2 regions of the Kitasatospora sp. NPDC088264 genome follow, and region 1 is predicted to be linked to the other one. Evidence: predicted binding sites of a transcription regulator. Region 1 holds the regulator's gene; the other holds the start of a gene.
The links. Region 1 encodes HrcA, which represses chaperone genes, less so after heat shock. Its sites were predicted from a motif close to TTNGCACTCNGNNNNNCNGAGTGCNAA; they were not measured.

Region 1 (5,558 bases):
CAGGCGAGCGAACCCCAGCCCGACCTGGTCGTCTTCGAACGCGGGGCGGTCCAGGAGCACGGACGACTGCTGCCGTCGCCCGCCGTCACCCTGGTGGTCGAGGTGGTGTCGAAGACCAGTGTCGATCGTGATTACCGGACCAAGCGGGAGCTCTACGCCGAGGGCTCCGTCCCCGCGTACCTGATCGTGGACCCGATCAAGGGGGTCTGCGTGCTGCTGACCGAGTTGGGTAGGGATCCCGGGTCCGGCCTCCCGAGGTACATGTCCGAGCGGACCAGCAAGTTCGGCGAGCCCGTCCCCGTCAGCCTGCTTGAGATCGATCTGGACACCACGGACTTTCAGCAGTACGTCTGATCGGCCTCACTCCGGAACCGTCACGAAGTCGATCAACTCCTCGACCTTGCCCAGCAGTTCCGGCTCCAGGTCCTTGTAGCTGTCCACCGTGGAGAGGATCCGCTTCCAGGCGGCGGGGGTGTTCACCGGCCAGCCGAGGCGGCGGCAGACGCCCTCCTTCCACTCCTCGCCGCGCGGGACGGCGGGCCAGCCGGCGATGCCGACGGAGGCGGGCTTCACGGCCTGCCAGATGTCGATGTAGGGGTGGCCGACGACCAGGACGGCGTCGCCGGTGACCTGGGCGGCGATGCGCTGCTCCTTGGTGCCGGGGAGCAGGTGGTCGACCAGGACGCCGAGGCGCCGCCCCGGGCCGGGGGCGAAGTCGGCGACGATCGCGGGCAGGTCGTCCACGCCCTCCAGGTACTCGACGACCACGCCCTCGATCCGCAGGTCGTCGCCCCAGACCCGCTCGACCAGTTCGGCGTCGTGCCGGCCCTCGACGTAGATCCGCGACTCGCGGGCGACCCGGGCCCGGGCGCCGGGGACGGCGACGGAGCCGGAGGCGGTGCGGCCCGGCGTACGGGAGGGGGCGGGGCCGGCCGGGCGCACCAGGGTGACCGTCCGGCCCTCCAGCAGGAAGCCGCGCGGCACCAGCGGGAACACCCGGAGCTTGCCGAAGCGGTCCTCCAGGGTGACGGTGAAGCCCTCGGCGGTCTTCTCGCAGCGCACCACCGCGCCGCAGAAGCCGGTGACGGCCTCCTCCACCACCAGGTCCCGTTCGGCGGTCACCTCCGGGGCGGGTTGCTGCTTCTTCCACGGCGGGGTCAGGTCGGGTCCGTACTGGCGGCTGCGCATGAAAGCGACTATACGGACGGACCGTCAGAGGCCCGGCGCGCCCCAGACCGGGAACCAGCGGCTGAGGTCCTTCTCCAGCCGCAGGTCGTTCCCGAGCATCGCGTTGACCTGGAGCTCCAGCGGGCTGTTGCGCCGCTCCCCGCCGCCGGGCATCGGGGCGAAGGGGTAGAAGGTGCCGCGCTTGTAGAGGTAGACCAGGGCCAGCGACTGCCCGTCCGGGTTGCGGAAGCCGACCAGCGAGCAGAGCAGCTGCGGCCCGAAGCCGTTCGCCTCCAGCTCGCTGTTGACCGCGTGCAGGTCGTTGACCAGGTCCGGCAGTTCCTCGGGGGTGTGCCGGGCGAGCAGCCAGGAGTAGCCGTAGCCGTCCTTGGAGGCCTCCACCGGGACGCCGCCGCGCTCGGTGTCGGCGTCGAGCAGCGCCCGTACCTGCTGTTCGACCTGACCGAAGGCCGCGCCCTCGACGGCGGCGAAGCAGACCGAGCCGAGCCCGGTGGGGGTGAACCCGGCCCCGGCCTCCAGGGTGAGGGCGGCGGACGGGACGCCGAACAGCTGGTCGAGGTCGGGCTTGACGGGCTTGGTGCGCCCGAACAGGGTGTCCAGGATTCCCACGGCGGTCCTTTCGGAGGAGGGAGTCGGGAGGGCGGCAGGGGGGCGGGGCCTCAGCGGCCGAGCTGCTCGGAGATCTTCGCCAGCTGCTCCAGGCGCTTCTCCAGCGTCGGGTGGGTGGAGAACAGCTGGGAGGCGGTCTCCCGGGCGCTCAGCGCGGGGGCGAAGTAGAAGGCGTTGTAGGGCTGCGCCTGGCGCAGGTCCTTGCTGGGGATGGCGGCGATCTGGCCGGTGACCTTGGTGAGCGCGGAGGCGAGGGCGCTGGGCCGGCCGGTGAGCTGGGCGGCGGCGCGGTCGGCGGCGAGTTCCCGGTAGCGGGACAGGAGCCGGGTGAGCAGGAAGCTGATGGCGTAGACGACCATCGACACCAGCGGGATGATCAGGGCGACGATGGCCGCGTTCTGGTCGTTGTTGTTGCGGTTGCCGCCCATGAACCCGCCGTACATGGCGATCCGGGTCATGGCCCCGGCGAGGACGCCGAGGAAGCCGGCGATGGTCATCACCGCGACGTCCCGGTGGGCGACGTGGGACAGCTCGTGGGCGAGGACGCCCTCCAGTTCCTCGGGCTCCAGCCGTCGCAGCAGGCCGGTGGTGACGCACACCACGGCGTTCTGCGGGTTGCGGCCGGTGGCGAAGGCGTTCGGCATGTCGTTGTCGGCGACCGCCACCCGGGGTTTGGGCATGTCGGCCAGCGCGCAGAGCCGGTCGATGGTGCCGTGCAGTTGCGGGTACTGCTCAGGGGTCACCTGGTGGGCGCCCATCGCCCGTTCGGTGATCTTGTCGCTGAACCAGAACTGGGCCACGAACAGCCCGCCGGAGATCAGGACGATCAGTGGCCAGGCGCCGCGCAGCAGCACGATCAGCAGACCGGTGAAACCGACGTACAGCAGCCCGATCACGAACATCGTCACGACCATGCGGCCGGTCAGACCGCGGTCGGGCGCGAAACGGGTGTGCTGGCCCGAGCTCGACATTGCTTGCTCCTCCATTCGCCGTCGTCTTCGATGCTGCCACCCGGACGGCCCCGCGGCACCACCCCCGCGCCGGGAACTGCGGGCAGGATCACTCCGGCCGGGCCGTTCCTGCCGTTGGGCCCGGGCCTTACACTGGCAGGTACGGTTTTGGCACTCGCAGGTTCAGAGTGCCAAAGCGGGTGCCGGAGCCGGGATCCTCCCGGAGCGGGCAGCAGCATGCGTGACACGAACGGACAACGTGCGAAGACGGAGGTGTGTGCCCCATGGCCGGTGAGGTTCGCCAGCTGGACGACCGCAAGCTCGCCGTGCTCCGCGCGATCGTCCAGGACTACGTGGGCACCGAGGAGCCGGTCGGCTCCAAGGCCCTGGTGGAGCGGCACAACCTCGGAGTCTCCCCGGCGACCGTCCGCAACGACATGGCGGCGCTGGAGGAGGAGGGCTACATCCACCAGCCGCACACCAGCGCCGGGCGCATCCCCACCGACAAGGGGTACCGCCTGTTCGTCGACAAGCTCGCCGAGGTCAAGCCGATGAGCGCCCCCGAGCGCCGGGCGATCCGGCACTTCCTGGACGGCGCCGTCGACCTGGACGACGTGGTCATGCGGACGGTGCGGCTGCTCGCCCAGCTCACCCGACAGGTCGCGGTGGTGCAGTACCCCTCGCTGTCGCGGTCCACCGTCCGGCACATCGAGCTGGTGGCGCTGGCCCCGACCAAGGTGATGCTGGTCCTGATCACCAACACCGGCCGGGTCGAGCAGCGGATGGTCGACTGCCCGGGCCCGGTCGGCGAGACGGTCCTGGCAGACCTGCGGGCCCGGATCAACGCGCGGGCCGTCGGCCAGCGGCTGCCGGACGTGCCGGGGTTCCTGGAGGAGCTCCCGGCGGGTTTCGAGCCGCCGGACCGCCCGACCGTCAGCACGGTCCTGGCGACGCTGTTCGAAGCGCTCGCCGAGCAGAACGAGGAGCGGATCATGCTGGCCGGCACGGCCAACCTGACCCGCTTCGGGCACGACTTCCCCCTGACCATCCAGCCGGTGCTGGAAGCCCTGGAGGAGCAGGTCGTCCTGCTCCGCCTCCTGGGTGAGACGGCGGACGCCGCGATGACGGTCCGGATCGGGCGGGAGATCGCCTACGAGGGGCTGAATTCCACCTCGGTGGTGTCGGTCGGCTACGGTTCGGGCGACGAGAGCGTGGCCAAACTGGGTGTGATCGGTCCGACCCGGATGGACTATCCGGGCACAATGGGGGCGGTGCGTGCGGTGGCGCGGTACGTGGGCCAGATCCTGGCCGAGTCGTAGCACAGGCCGCCGTCGGAACCTCTGACGGCGGTGTCCAGTCGCAGCACTACTACAGGCGGAACAAGCGGAGCATTTGGTGGCCACGGACTACTACGCGGTACTCGGCGTCCGACGGGATGCGGGGCAGGACGAGATCAAGAAGGCCTTCCGGCGCCTGGCACGCGAACTGCACCCGGACGTCAACCCGGACCCGAAGACGCAGGAGCGGTTCAAGGAGATCAACGCCGCTTACGAGGTGCTCTCCGACCCGCAGAAGCGCCAGGTCTACGACCTCGGAGGTGACCCGCTCTCGCCGGGCGGCGGGGGCGCGGGCGGCTTCGGCGCGGGGGCGGCCGGCTTCGGCTTCTCCGACATCATGGACGCCTTCTTCGGCGCCGCGGCCGGCCAGCGCGGCCCGCGCTCGCGCACCCGCCGCGGCCAGGACGCCATGATCCGGCTGGAGATCACCCTGGAGGAGGCCGCCTTCGGCACCACCAAGGAACTCCAGGTCGACACCGCCGTCACCTGCACCACGTGCAGCGGCGAGGGCGCGGCCCCCGGCACCTCCGCGCAGACCTGCGACATGTGTCGCGGCAGGGGCGAGGTCTCCCAGGTCACCCGGTCGTTCCTGGGCCAGGTCATGACCTCCCGTCCCTGCCCGCAGTGCCAGGGCTTCGGCACCGTCGTGCCGACCCCGTGCCCGGAGTGCGCCGGCGACGGCAGGGTCCGCGCCCGGCGCACCCTGACCGTCAAGATCCCGGCCGGTGTCGACAACGGCACCCGGATCCAGCTGGCCGGCGAGGGCGAGGTCGGCCCCGGCGGCGGCCCGGCCGGCGACCTGTACGTCGAGATCGCCGAGACCACCCACACCGTCTTCCAGCGGCGCGGGGACGACCTGCACTGCACCGTCACCATCCCGATGACGGCCGCGTCCCTCGGCACCCAGGTGCCGCTGCAGACCCTGGACGGGCTGGAGGAGGTCGACATCCGGCCCGGCACCCAGTCCGGCCAGTCGATCCCGCTGCACGGCCGCGGCATCACGCACCTGCGCGGCGGCGGCCGGGGCGACCTGATAGTGCATGTCGAGGTGCAGACGCCCACCAAGCTCGACCCCGAGCAGGAGGAGCTGCTGCGCCGGCTCGCGGTGCTGCGCGGCGAGGAGCGGCCGTCCGGCCAGTTCGCGCCGGGCCAGCAGGGCCTGTTCTCGCGCCTCAAGGACGCGTTCAACGGCCGCTAGGCCCTAGGCCGGGGCCGCTACTGGGCCCTGGCCGTCCGCGCGGGGGTGCCGGGTTCTGCCCGGCGCCCCTTTCGCGTTCCCGATCCGCCCCACCCCCGGAGGTTCCCCGCATGACCGCCCCCGTCTTCGTCGTCGAGACCGAGCGGATCGCCGCCGCCGCGCCCGGCTCCGTGGTGCGCCTCGACGGGCCGGAGGGGCGGCACGCGGCCGCGGTGAGGCGGCTGGCGGCGGGCGAGGCGGTGACCCTCGCCGACGGGCTGGGCCTCGGGGTGGACG
Region 2 (5,558 bases), on a different contig from region 1:
CGATCGAGGCCGCGTTCTCCAGGGCGGAGCGGGTGACCTTGACCGGGTCGATGACGCCGGCCTTCACCAGGTCGCCGTACTCGCCGGTGGCCGCGTTGTAGCCCTGGCCGATCTCCAGCTCGGCGACCTTGGAGGTGATGACGTAGCCCTCCAGGCCGGCGTTCTGGGCGATCCAGCGCAGCGGCTCGTGCAGCGCCTTGCGGACCACCGCGACACCGGTCGCCTCGTCACCCGACAGGCCCAGGCCGCCGTCCAGCACCTTGGCGGCGTGCACCAGGGAGGCGCCGCCACCGGCGACGATGCCCTCCTCGACCGCGGCACGGGTCGCCGAGATGGCGTCCTCCAGGCGGTGCTTGCGCTCCTTCAGCTCCACCTCGGTGGCGGCGCCGACCTTGATGACGCAGACGCCGCCGGCCAGCTTGGCCAGGCGCTCCTGCAGCTTCTCGCGGTCCCAGTCGGAGTCGGTGGCGGCGATCTCACCCTTGATCTGGGCGACGCGGCCGGCCACGGCCTCGGTGTCACCGGCACCGTCGACGACGGTGGTCTCGTCCTTGGTGATGGTCACGCGGCGGGCGGTGCCCAGCACGTCCACGCCGACCTGGTCGAGCTTGAGGCCGACCTCCTCGGAGATGACCGTGCCGCCGGTCAGGGTGGCCAGGTCGCCGAGGATCGCCTTGCGGCGGTCGCCGAAGCCCGGGGCCTTGACGGCGACCGCGTTGAAGGTGCCGCGGATCTTGTTCACCACGAGGGTGGACAGCGCCTCGCCGTCGACGTCCTCGGCGATGATCAGCAGCGGCCGGGAGGCACCGCCCTGGAGGATCTTCTCCAGCAGCGGCAGCAGCTCCTGGATGGAGGAGATCTTGCCCTGGTTGATCAGGATGTACGGGTCCTCCAGGACCGCCTCCTGCCGCTCCGCGTCGGTGACGAAGTACGGCGACAGGTAGCCCTTGTCGAACTGCATGCCCTCGGTGAAGTCCAGCTCCACGCCGAAGGTGTTCGACTCCTCGACGGTGATGACACCGTCCTTGCCGACCTTGTCGATCGCCTCGGCGATCAGCTCGCCGACCTGGGTGTCCTGGGCGGAGAGGGACGCGACGGCGGCGACGTCGTCCTTGCCCTCGATCTCGCGGGCCACCGAGAGCAGGTGCTCGGAGACGGCGGCGACGGCCTTGTCGATGCCCTTCTTCAGGGCGGCCGGGCCGGCACCGGCGGCGACGTTGCGCAGACCCTCGTTGACCAGGGCCTGGGCCAGCACGGTGGCGGTGGTGGTGCCGTCACCCGCGACGTCGTTGGTCTTGGTGGCGACCTCCTTGACGAGCTGCGCGCCAAGGTTCTCGTACGGGTCATCCAGCTCGACCTCACGGGCGATGGTGACACCGTCGTTGGTGATGGTCGGGGCGCCGAACTTCTTGTCGATGACGACGTTGCGGCCCTTGGGGCCGATGGTCACCTTGACGGTGTCGGCCAGCTTGTTGACACCGCGCTCCAGCGAGCGGCGGGCGTCCTCGTTGAACTGCAGGATCTTCGCCATGTTCCCTATTCCCTCGGGGCTTCGGCCGGCCCACCGGCCGCCGGACTACGTGAACCAACAACCACGCCCCGGGCCCCTGTCACTTGGGACACGGATCCGGGGCGGGTCGGAACGACTTACTTCTCGATGATGGCGAGAACGTCGCGGGCGGAAAGAACCAGGTACTCCTCGCCCTGGTACTTCACCTCGGTGCCGCCGTACTTCGAGTACAGGACGATGTCACCGACGGCGACGTCGAGCGGCAGACGCTGGCCGTCCTCGAAGCGGCCCGGGCCGACGGCCAGGACGACGCCCTCCTGGGGCTTCTCCTTGGCGGTGTCCGGGATAACCAGGCCGGAGGCCGTGGTGGTCTCGGCGTCGAGCGGCTGGACCACGATGCGGTCCTCAAGCGGCTTGATGGCAACCTTGCTGCTGGTGGTCACGTCCGAGCTCCCCTTCGGAGATTACGGGGTTTCTAACGGGTAGGAGCGAACCTGTGGGCCTGCCGTCGCGGGGGTCAGGCACACGTCTTCGCGTTAGCACTCCCCCAGTGGGGAGTGCCAAGGACGACCATAGGCCGGTGTTAGCACTCAGTCAACCAGAGTGCCAACGGCGCGCCCGGGCATCCCGAACCGCGGGCGCGGAGCCGTACTCCTGTGCGACCACCCCGCCCCGGGCGGACTCCCGCCGCGAACCGCGACCCCGCCCACCGCGCCGGCCGTCGGAGCCGGTGGGGCCGCCAACCCGCCAGAATGGCCCCGTGGACACCGAGAACCTCCAGCCCCTACTGGCCCCCGAGGGCCAGGCCCTGCTCGCCGAACTGCGCGAGTTCACGCCCGAGGAGGAGCTGGCGCTGGCCACCAGGCTGCGGCGGGAGCACCCGGCCGAGCTGGTGTCGGCGGCCTTCGGGCAGGCCCGGCTGCGGCAGCGGGCGCGGGCGAAGTTCGGGGCGGACGCCGACCTGATGTACTTCACGCCCAACGGCGTCGAGCAGTCCACCCGGCGCAGCGTGGCCGAGTGGCGGGCGCGCCGCTTCGCCGAGCTGGGCGTCCGCCGGCTGGCCGACCTGTGCTGCGGCATCGGCGGGGACGTGCTGGCGCTGGCCAGGGCCGGGATCGAGGTGCTGGCCGTCGACAAGGACCCGGCGGCCTGTGCCGCCACCGCCGCCAACGCGGCCGCGCTGGGCCTGGCCGACCTGGTCCAGGTGCGCTGCGCGGACGTCGCCGAGGTGGACGTCACCGGCTACGACGCGGTGTTCACCGACCCGGCGCGGCGGACGGCGCGCGGCCGGGTGTTCGACCCGGAGGCGTACGCCCCGCCGCTCTCCTGGGCGATCGAGGCCGGCCGCCGGACCCCGATCGGCGCGCTGAAGGTGGCCCCGGGCATCCCGCACGAGGCCGTCCCGGCCGACGCCGAGGCGGAGTGGGTCTCCGACCACGGCGACGTGAAGGAGGCGGTGCTCTGGTTCGGCACCGGGGCCGCCCGCCCGCACCGCGCCACCCTGCTGCCGCAGGCCGCCAGCCTCACCGGCGGCGACCTGCCCGACCCGCCGGCCGGCCCGGTCGGGCGCTACCTGTACGAGCCGGACGGCGCGGTGATCCGGGCCCACCTGGTGGCCGAGGTGGCCGAGCAGGTGGGCGGTCGGCTGATCGACCCGAAGATCGCCTACCTGACCTCGGACCAGCTGGTGGCCACCCCGTACGCGCACGCCTTCGAGCTCACCGACGTGCTGCCGTTCCACATCAAGCGGCTGAAGGCGCTGCTGCGCGAGCGCGGGGTCGGCACGGTGGTGATCAAGAAGCGCGGGATGGCGATCACCCCGGAGGAGCTGCGCCGCCAGCTCAAGCCCTCCGGGCCGAACGCCGTCACGGTGATCCTCAGCCGCACCGACAACGGGCCGCTGATGATGCTCGGCCGACCCGCCTGAGGCGGCTGCGCGGCGGGCGCCCGGACTACGAGGCGGGCGCCTGGATGTAGTCCTCCAGCCGGGCCACCGAGAAGCCCTGCTCCTGGATCCGGGCCAGCAGGTCGCCGAACATCTGGGTCATCGTGGCGCCCTTGAGCTCCTTCGGGCCGCGGAAGTGCGCCAGGATGATGTCGCCGGACTTCAGCTTCTTGTCCGCCGCCTGGTACTGCATGTCGTGGATCTGCATCGACTCGCGCCAGAGCACCATCGCGCGCGGGCCGCACTGCTGGACCGAGTTGTTCAGCGTGGGGGTGTTGGCACCGTCCCCGAACGGCGGGCGGAACAGCAGCGGGGCGGTGCCGTACTGCTGGGTGAGCGCGGACTGCGCGTCGCAGATCTCGGACTTCTGCTTCTCCGCCGGGATCTTGCTCATCACCGGGTGGTCCACGGTGTGGTTCTGGATGTGGTTGCCGAGCGCCTGGAGCGGCTTGAAGTAGCCGTAGTCGTTCTTGACGATGTCCCGGGTCAGGAACATCGAGATCGGCACCTTGAGCTCGGTCAGCATCTCGACGAACTTCGGGTCCTTCTCGGCGCCGTCGTCGATGGTGATGAAGACGACCTTGTCGCTCGTCTTCACCTCGCTGAACACCGGTACGGGGCCGGTCCGTTCGAGCTTGATGGGCTTGTCCGCGGGCGGTGCGGGGGCCGGCGCCAGCGGCTTGAGGTTCCACTTCGCCCAGGCCGCCGGGTCCCCGCCGGCCGGGGCCGGGGTGGTGGGCGTGCCGGCCGGGCTGGTCGGCACGGCGCCTCCGCCGGTGGGCTGGGGCGTGGCCGCCGAGCTGCCGCCGGCCGCCGCCGGGGCGGCGGCGCCCCCGTTGTCGCCGCATCCGGTGGCCAGGGCCAGCAGGGCCAGCGCCCCCACCGCGTACGTCCTGGTCCTGCTCCGACCGTCCCTGTTCACCGCAGCGCGCTCCCGGTTCCCGTCCAGCTTCTTCTCAGCTATGCACGGTAGCGGTCGGGGCGGCGGTTCCCGGACGGGGCCTATTCGACGTGCTCGCTGGTGAAGGACCAGCGGTGCACCGGGCGGCCGAGCAGGTCGGCCGGCGGGTCGGCGACCGGCACCGGCTCGCCGGTCCACCAGGTGATCAGCAGCACGCGTTCGCCGGGCGCGCCGAGCAGCTCGGTGCGGACCAGCCCGGCCGAGCCGCGCACCGACGGCAGCACCACCTCCCGTACCCAGGAGGCGAGTTCGGCCCCACGGCCGGCGGCGGCGCGGGCCTCCCACATCGCGGCGACGGTCACTTGGCGCCACCGGTGAGGGCCTGGTACGCCTGGCCGTGGACGTCGCCGTGCCGGACGTCCGCGGCTGGCACGTGCGCCTCGGTCACCGGCAGCGAGGAGTCGGCGGACAGGTCGAGCGCGGACGGCGTGCGGTCGCGCCACACCATCTCGGAGCCCAGCGCGGCCACCATCGCGCCGTTGTCGGTGCACAGGCCCGGCCGGGGCACCCGCAGCCGGATGCCGGCCCGGTCGCAGCGCTGCTGGGCCATCTCGCGCAGCCGCGAGTTGGCGGCCACCCCGCCGCCGATCATCAGGTGGTCGACGCCGTTGTCCCGGCACGCCTTGACGGCCTTGCGGGTGAGTACGTCGGTGACGGCCTCCTGGAAGGACGCCGCCACGTCGGCGATCGGCACCTCCTCGCCGGCCCGGCGCTTGGCCTCCACCCAGCGGGCGACGGCGGTCTTCAGGCCGGAGAAGGAGAAGTCGTACGCGGGGTCGTTGCGGCCGCTCAGGCCGCGCGGGAAGGCGATCGCCTTGGGGTCGCCCTCGCGGGCGGTGCGGTCGACCACCGGGCCGCCCGGGAAGCCCAGGCCGAGCACCCGGGCGACCTTGTCGAAGGCCTCGCCGGCCGCGTCGTCGATGGTCGCGCCGAGCGGGCGGACGTCGCTGGTGATGTCCTCGCTGAGCAGCAGCGAGGAGTGCCCGCCGGAGACCAGCAGCGCCATCGTCGGCGACGGCAGCCGGCCGTGCTCCAGCTGGTCGACGCAGATGTGCGAGGCGAGGTGGTTGACCCCGTACAGCGGCTTGTCCAGCGCCCAGGCGTACGCCTTGGCAGCGCTGACACCGACCAGCAGCGCCCCG

Region 2: a site for HrcA is predicted at 2,094-2,120, ahead of groES (co-chaperone GroES). Genes of this name have one in related genera too.

The regions. Positions count from the first base shown of each region.
Region 1 covers NZ_JBFBIR010000073.1:17,516-23,073, reverse strand. Annotated here, with positions in the region: gene AB0O82_RS34355 (Uma2 family endonuclease) at 1-354, shown strand, start outside; gene AB0O82_RS34350 (DUF3097 domain-containing protein) at 361-1,188, opposite strand; gene AB0O82_RS34345 (hypothetical protein) at 1,213-1,797, opposite strand; gene htpX (zinc metalloprotease HtpX) at 1,848-2,768, opposite strand; gene hrcA (heat-inducible transcriptional repressor HrcA) at 3,032-4,066, shown strand; gene dnaJ (molecular chaperone DnaJ) at 4,143-5,282, shown strand; gene AB0O82_RS34325 (16S rRNA (uracil(1498)-N(3))-methyltransferase) at 5,393-5,558, shown strand, end outside.
Region 2 covers NZ_JBFBIR010000003.1:187,338-192,895, reverse strand. Annotated here, with positions in the region: gene groL (chaperonin GroEL) at 1-1,531, opposite strand, end outside; gene groES (co-chaperone GroES) at 1,648-1,953, opposite strand; gene AB0O82_RS04525 (class I SAM-dependent methyltransferase) at 2,271-3,437, shown strand; gene AB0O82_RS04520 (polysaccharide deacetylase family protein) at 3,463-4,377, opposite strand; gene AB0O82_RS04515 (hypothetical protein) at 4,458-4,718, opposite strand; gene tsaD (tRNA (adenosine(37)-N6)-threonylcarbamoyltransferase complex transferase subunit TsaD) at 4,715-5,558, opposite strand, start outside.